DNA from 2 places in the Paenibacillus sp. GCM10012306 genome. Region 2 is predicted to be linked to the other one. Evidence: riboswitches for the same ligand, from Rfam matches in the RefSeq annotation. Region 2 holds a riboswitch; the other holds the start of a gene.
The links. Region 2 has a riboswitch for S-adenosylmethionine ahead of ACFORK_RS15020 (methionine ABC transporter ATP-binding protein). Riboswitches for the same ligand answer to the same signal wherever they lie in the genome.

Region 1 (3,417 bases), on a different contig from region 2:
CCTTGTTCACGTTGTTATCACTCATTATGCCTGGCCCCCTTGTGCATCTGCTGCTTCAATCTCAATACGTGCCTGTTCCAGTGCATTACCCAGATCTGCGATCAGGTCATCGATATGTTCAATACCAACCGAGAAGCGCAGCAACCGGTCATCAACACCCACCGCATCGCGGATTTCAACCGGAATATCGGCATGGGTCTGTATCGCCGGGTAAGTCATCAACGATTCTACACCACCAAGGCTTTCCGCGAAGGCGATTAGATGGATATGACGAAGTATCGGCTCCACATATCTCGCATCCTTCACTTTGAAGGAGAAAATACCAGTGTTCCCGGACGACTGGCGGTTCTGGATCTCAAAGCCCGGATGCTCCGGCAGACCCGGATGGAAAACTTCAGCGATGGCAGAATGTCCTTTGAGATAATGGGCCAGTTCCAGTGCGTTGCTCTCGTGGCGCTCCATGCGCAGTGCCAGCGTCTTCATCCCTCTCATCAACTGGTAGCTATCGGTTGGTCCCAGTACTGAACCGATGGAGTTGTGGAGAATCGCCATTTCAGCAGACAGTTCCGCACCTTTAGTCACAATCAGACCTGCCAGCACGTCGTTATGACCGCCCAAGTATTTGGTGGCACTGTGGATAATGATATCGGCTCCCAGTTCCAGCGGACGCTGGAAGAACGGAGTTAGCAGCGTATTGTCTACAATAGTAAGGAGTTCATGCGACTTGGCCCATGTACAGACAGCCTCGACATCTGTAATCATCATCAACGGATTGGTTGGTGTCTCAATAAGTACCGCCTTGGTCTCCGGACGACGAACGGCTTCCAGTGCCTCCAAATCATTGGTATCCACATAAGAAGTCGTCACGCCAAATTTGGACATGATCCGCTCCAACAAGCGATAAGTTCCGCCGTAGAGATCCAGCGATACGATCAGATGATCTCCTTGTCGGAAAAGGCTGAAGATCGTTTGCAAAGCGGCCATACCGGAACTACAGGCAAATGCTGCATCTCCGGATTCCAATTGCGCTGCTGCCGTTTCCAGTACAGAACGGGTCGGGCTTTTGGTGCGGCTATAGTCAAAGCCTGTACTTTGCCCCAGCTTCGGATGACGAAACGCCGTTGCATTATAGATAGGGAAGTTTACCGCTCCAGTGGCCGGGTCCTCCTGCGATCCTATTTGGGCAAGTCTGCTTTCAATCCTCAGTTTGTCGTCCATTCCATATAACCTCCTAAGTAAGTGTACTGCTGCATTCTCATCTATAACTTAAATGATGGGTCCAATATCATAGGGTGTTTCTTGGTATACATAGTAATTGAGCCAATTAGAGAACAATAAGTTAGCATGGGCGCGCCAAGTTGATGGCGGAGTACGCTTTGGATCATCTTTTGGAAAATAGTTCTTCGGCAGTGCCATTTCCATACCCTTGGCGACATCACGATCATACTCCCACTTCAGGGAAAGCGGATCGTACTCAGAGTGGCCGGTGACAAAGATTTGTCGGCCATCCTTTGTAGCCACCAGATAGATGCCCGCTTCCTCTGATTCGGCCAGGATTTGCAGATCCGGATTACGCTCGATATCTTCGCGGGACACATCCGTGTGCCGGGAGTGCGGAACATAGAACAGTTCATCGAACCCGCGCAGCAGCTTTACATTATTATGGTTCAGTGTGTGAGGGAATACGCCAAAACATTTCTCAGACAATGCTTCCTTACGCACACCGAAGTGATGGTACAAACCGGCTTGTGCAGCCCAACAGATATGCATAGTGGAGGTAACATTATCTTTACTCCATTCAAAAATCTCTTTCAGCTCTTCCCAGTATGTTACATCTTCAAAATCCATCTGCTCCACAGGAGCGCCAGTCACGATAAGTCCGTCAAATCGACGGTGGCTAATCTTATCGAAGGTCGTATAGAAGCTGTTCAGATGCTCAGCCGACGTGTTCTTCGAAGTATGGGAACGGGGACGCAGCAGCACAATGTCCACCTGAAGCGGTGAGTTACCGATCAAACGGAGCAACTGAGTTTCCGTAGTTTCTTTGGTAGGCATTAAATTTAGAATGGCAAGGCGCAAGGGACGTATATCCTGATGAAACGCCTCGCTCTCGTCCATGATGAAAATATTTTCTCCCGACAATATCTCTTTCGCCGGCAGACTGTCTGGAATCTTAATTGGCATTTCTCGTCTTCACTCCTTGATAATAGAATGCCGCTTGGCGGCTGTTAACATTGGGTAAACAAAAAAGACCTCACTCTGAACGAGAAAGGTCATATTTATTCACATATGCGCCTCTCTCATCTGCCAGAAATCTTCACCGGGCATCTGCCCGCTTCAAAGTTTCCTGCAAGAATTAGCACCGTGCGTTTTCACGCCGGTTGCCGGGTTTCATCGGGCTAGTCCCTCCACCTGCTCTTGATAAGAAATTGCTTGTTAATTGATCTCATTAAATGTTAATAAACCTTGTAATATCACCTTATAAGATCAATTATTCGTATTCAGTTTTAATTTTTCATCCCCAATTTAGTTGTGACACCATCAGAGATAAAAAAAGCATATTCTCAATGGATTATCATCAAGTAATATGCTATGTATTATACATCATTTATTCATTTTGACAAGATAAAAAATTAGTTCGGCTTTAGCGATTCTTAAATTTTTATCTAAGCTAGAAATAATTTAAACGTGCCTGACTATATCAGCTTATATATGTTTGTTTCGCCTAATTGCAGAATGGGTTGAAAATCATATGTATTTTTACTTTTATTAACCTCTATGTCCTCTTTATTACCATCAATATTCCGTTCTGCTTCCCAACGATCTAATCACATTATCCGCTGCCCTCACTTGTAATTTCATTGTCATAATTAAATTTAATTAACATCAATTTGAAGGTAGCGAATCCCCTCTCCACAAATAAAAAAATAACCCCATTATGACATACAATAAATCAATATTGTAGTTATAATGGGGTTATTTTATGAATTCAATTCTATTTTTAAAAATATATTCATTTTCCTTTTTTATTCAATTTTGAATTTGAATTGGTGGACTATAATACAATTTTTTATTTACATTGTCCCATGCCACTTTAAATCCATTCTCTTTCAATACACTAGATGGAACATAACTAATACCATCCTTAAGTAGCCCATTCACAATGCTATTATCTTTTGTAGATATTGCTTTAATTGCATCCACTTTTTTATCATCCTTTATTGATTGTGTAGGTTGAGGATTGACTACTGGCTCTAATTTAATATTTAGCTTTACTAGTTCTGCTTTAATAGAAGGAATAAAACCCTTATTAGCTGCCGCAATTGTATTACCGTCACCAAAAAATGCTGTTCCAGGACATGTCTTACTCGATTTTCCTGGAGTGTAGTCGCTAAGCCGTTCGCCTGTGGCTGTAAA
Region 2 (3,417 bases):
ATGTTCCTTATTTCCTAGTAAAATACTTCACCAGCCGGTCGCCAGCCATCTGCAGCAGCTGCACCAGAATAACCATCAGCGCTACAGAGATAAGCATAACTTCCTTCTCATAACGATAGTACCCATAACGAATAGCCAAGTCACCCAGACCACCGCCGCCAACCATCCCTGACATAGCCGTGTAGGAGACCAGCGTGACAATCGTAATCGTTACCCCAGCTAACAAACCTGGACGAGCTTCTGGCAGTAATACCCGCATGACGATTTGTCCAGTTGAAGCCCCCATGCCCTGTGCAGCTTCGATCACTCCGCGATCTACCTCACGCAGCGCTGTCTCTACCAGCCGGGCAAAGAACGGTGCAGCCCCAATGACAAGTGCGGGGATCGTGCCCAGCACACCAATCGAAGTACCTACTATCGATTTACTAACGGGAATCAGTGCGACCATCAGAATGATGAACGGTACGGAGCGCAGAATGTTCACAATAAACGATAAGATTGCATAAATAGCTCTAACAAAGGACTGGTTGGATCTACCCCATAAATATAGCACAATTCCGAGCGGTAAACCAAGAATAATTGTGAATATTCCGGAAATTCCTAACATTTTCAGAGTAGATATGGCAGCATCCGTCATTTCCGACCAGTTAATTTTGCTAAAATCCAAGCTACCCATTACGCAATCACCTCCACATCAAGACCCTGAGCGTTCAGCTTTGCGATGGTCTCTGCAATCGTTCCAGCCTCACCTTCAAAACGAACGATCAGTTGCCCGTAAGGTACATCTTTGATCGTAGAGATGGTGCCTGAAAGAATGGCAAAGTCAACGCCTGTCTCCCGCGCAACCTGGGACAAGGTGGACTCGTACGTTTTTTGACCAAGGAAGGTGATCTTGACCGCTTGCGTTGAACCGTCATGGGCGGCGTCGATGGCGGCCCGTAGCGGCCCATCATGCTGCGCCTCACTGCGGATGAACTCGCGGGTGATCTCATGCTTGGGCTTCAGGAAGACCTTCGTCACTTCACCCTGCTCCACGATGCCGCCGCCATGGATGACAGCCACCCGGTCACAGATGTTCTGGATTACATGCATTTCGTGTGTGATCAGAACAATTGTCAGGTTGAACCGTCGGTTGATATCCAGCAGCAGACGGAGAATCGAATCTGTCGTCTGCGGGTCCAGCGCTGAAGTCGCCTCGTCGCAGAGAAGTACATCGGGGTCGCTAGCCAATGCCCGGGCGATACCAACACGCTGTTTTTGACCGCCGGAGAGCTGGGCCGGATATTTGTTCCGATGTTCCTCCAGCCCTACCAAGGCCAACAGTTCATTGACTTTTTGGTCAATGAGGTTCTTGGGTGTACGGGTAAGCCGTAGCGGAAAGGCGATGTTCTCATATACAGTAGCGGAGGACAGCAGATTGAAGTGCTGAAAAATCATTCCGATCTTGCGGCGCTTCTCCTGAAGCTCTCCTTCCGACAATTGTGTTAGCTCAACGCCATCTACCCAGACCTCGCCTTCGGTCGGACGCTCAAGCAGGTTAATGCAACGGATCAGCGTGCTTTTTCCTGCCCCGGAGTGGCCGATGACTCCGAAGATTTCCCCTTTTTTGATCGACAGATTTAGCCCCGAGAGTGCCGTGGCGGTCTTACTGCCTTTTCCATATACCTTGGTTAGACTCTTTAGCTCTATCAAGCTGCCGTCCTCCTTTAACGATAATATCAGTAAATTGTACAAAAAAAGCCTCCGACGATCGTTAGCAGATCGCAAGAGGCCCTGTGCGCTTATAGACAATGCCGTCTCATCTGCCAACGCCCGCATTCACGCAGCATTGTAGGAATTAGCACCATGGCATTTATGAATATGCGGTTCACGCATAAGCATAAATCGGTTGCCGGGCTTCATCGGGCCTATCCCTCCGCCACTCTCGATAAGATATGTGATATAGTGTTGTAGTTTGTCATAAAATGTCCGCCTAAGAAGGCATGATTTAGTATAGTTTAGTTCTGCATTCTTTGTCAAAGGAAAATTTTCCGCAGAATTCCATTTTTACATCATCAGGATTTCCCAGCATTCTTAGGCCAATGATCCATGCTGTATTTATATACAGCCTCTAATGATTTGCAGACCATTTCCAATCCCTGCTTCAAGTCCTCCAGGTGACTGTCGAGATCCTCCAGCTGTATTTTGTCATGAAGACCCTGATGACGCTGCCACAGATCATCCTGCATTTCAGCATTCATGTAATGAATTTCAGCGTTGCGGCGCTTGCGCAGGTTCTGCAGTGGCTCCCGATAAGAGTTCTTAATGTTCTCCAACTGATCGGCCAGTGCTGCATGCTCCTTGTGAGTAAGAAATTCCCGGAGTACCGTGAAATAAGAGAAGTGGGTTTTAATCCTGGATGTATTAAGGTCATAAAGACTGTTCAGTACCGTACCGAGCTTGTCCAGCAAAGAGAAGACACGAATAAAGCCATTTTTATAAAAATACACATATCGCGCATATTCGCCCTGCTCAGCCACCGACATATCGTCCATATACCCAGCCTTCACTGATTTCCGGTAAAAGGCAGCGGCAAACCAGCTCTGCTCCAGTTCATCCAAGGAGACAATCAGGCCACGAGTCCAAATCTCCAGCTTCCGGTGCTCATGATCACGGTCCTCATGCCTATTCATCTCCTTGCGCAGCAGCGAGGCGAATTCCGCCATATGTTCCATAGCCTCGGCGAGTACGCCGCTGTTCACACGGGGTGGTTCCCCCAGCAATATCCGCAGCATATGTTATCCTCCTTACCCTGCTTCGGATGGAGCAATTCCAAATAAGAGTGTTAAATTAAGATCCTGATCTTTCCGCAGTTACTACAACCATCGACGTAAAGTACCGTGTCTCCAAGTTATTGTCCCTCCCTGTAACCCACTCTATCCATCCTCTCAGCCTAAGAGTACATTCGATCAGGGAATACTCCTGCATGACATTCCTCCAGCAAGAGCTTGTTGCACCGATTTAACGCCTGTTTCCTTTGCTAAGCTGCCATACCCGTACGCTCATATAACACAGTACACCGAATAGTCCGGCAATGAGCAGAATGTGAGCAAGAGCAGCAAAGATGTAAAGCTTATCATTTCCTAGCGTATACACGACCGCCGCCCCGCTGAACACCTGCATCAGACACAGTAGGACAGCTGCTACACCCAGCATTCTCAGCTCTTTGTGTTCCTTTTGCCTCCAGAATGCCAAATGCCCCAGTAAAGCCGTCAGCAAAAACAGCAGTAAAGCCGCTATCCGGTGCGTGAACACTACTCCAACGCCACCCGATAACTCCGGAATAAACTCCCCATTGCATAGTGGCCAGCCGGAGCAGCCCCCTTGGGAATCGGTATGGCTGACGAACGCCCCTATGTAGACAACGATGTAAGAATA

Region 1: it holds a riboswitch for S-adenosylmethionine, as region 2 does, so the genes downstream of both, metA (homoserine O-acetyltransferase MetA) here and ACFORK_RS15020 (methionine ABC transporter ATP-binding protein) in region 2, are expected to answer to the same signal.

Annotation. Positions count from the first base shown of each region.
Region 1 covers NZ_JBHRYW010000010.1:183,000-186,416, forward strand. Annotated here, with positions in the region: gene ACFORK_RS21255 (trans-sulfuration enzyme family protein) at 1-25, opposite strand, end outside; gene ACFORK_RS21260 (aminotransferase class I/II-fold pyridoxal phosphate-dependent enzyme) at 25-1,218, opposite strand; gene metA (homoserine O-acetyltransferase MetA) at 1,267-2,184, opposite strand; SAM riboswitch class I at 2,298-2,428, opposite strand; gene ACFORK_RS21270 (peptidoglycan recognition protein family protein) at 3,031-3,417, opposite strand, start outside.
Region 2 covers NZ_JBHRYW010000006.1:112,550-115,966, reverse strand. Annotated here, with positions in the region: gene ACFORK_RS15025 (methionine ABC transporter permease) at 8-676, opposite strand; gene ACFORK_RS15020 (methionine ABC transporter ATP-binding protein) at 676-1,692, opposite strand; SAM riboswitch class I at 1,796-1,934, opposite strand; gene ACFORK_RS15015 (Cthe_2314 family HEPN domain-containing protein) at 2,055-2,774, opposite strand; gene ACFORK_RS15010 (COX15/CtaA family protein) at 3,001-3,417, opposite strand, start outside.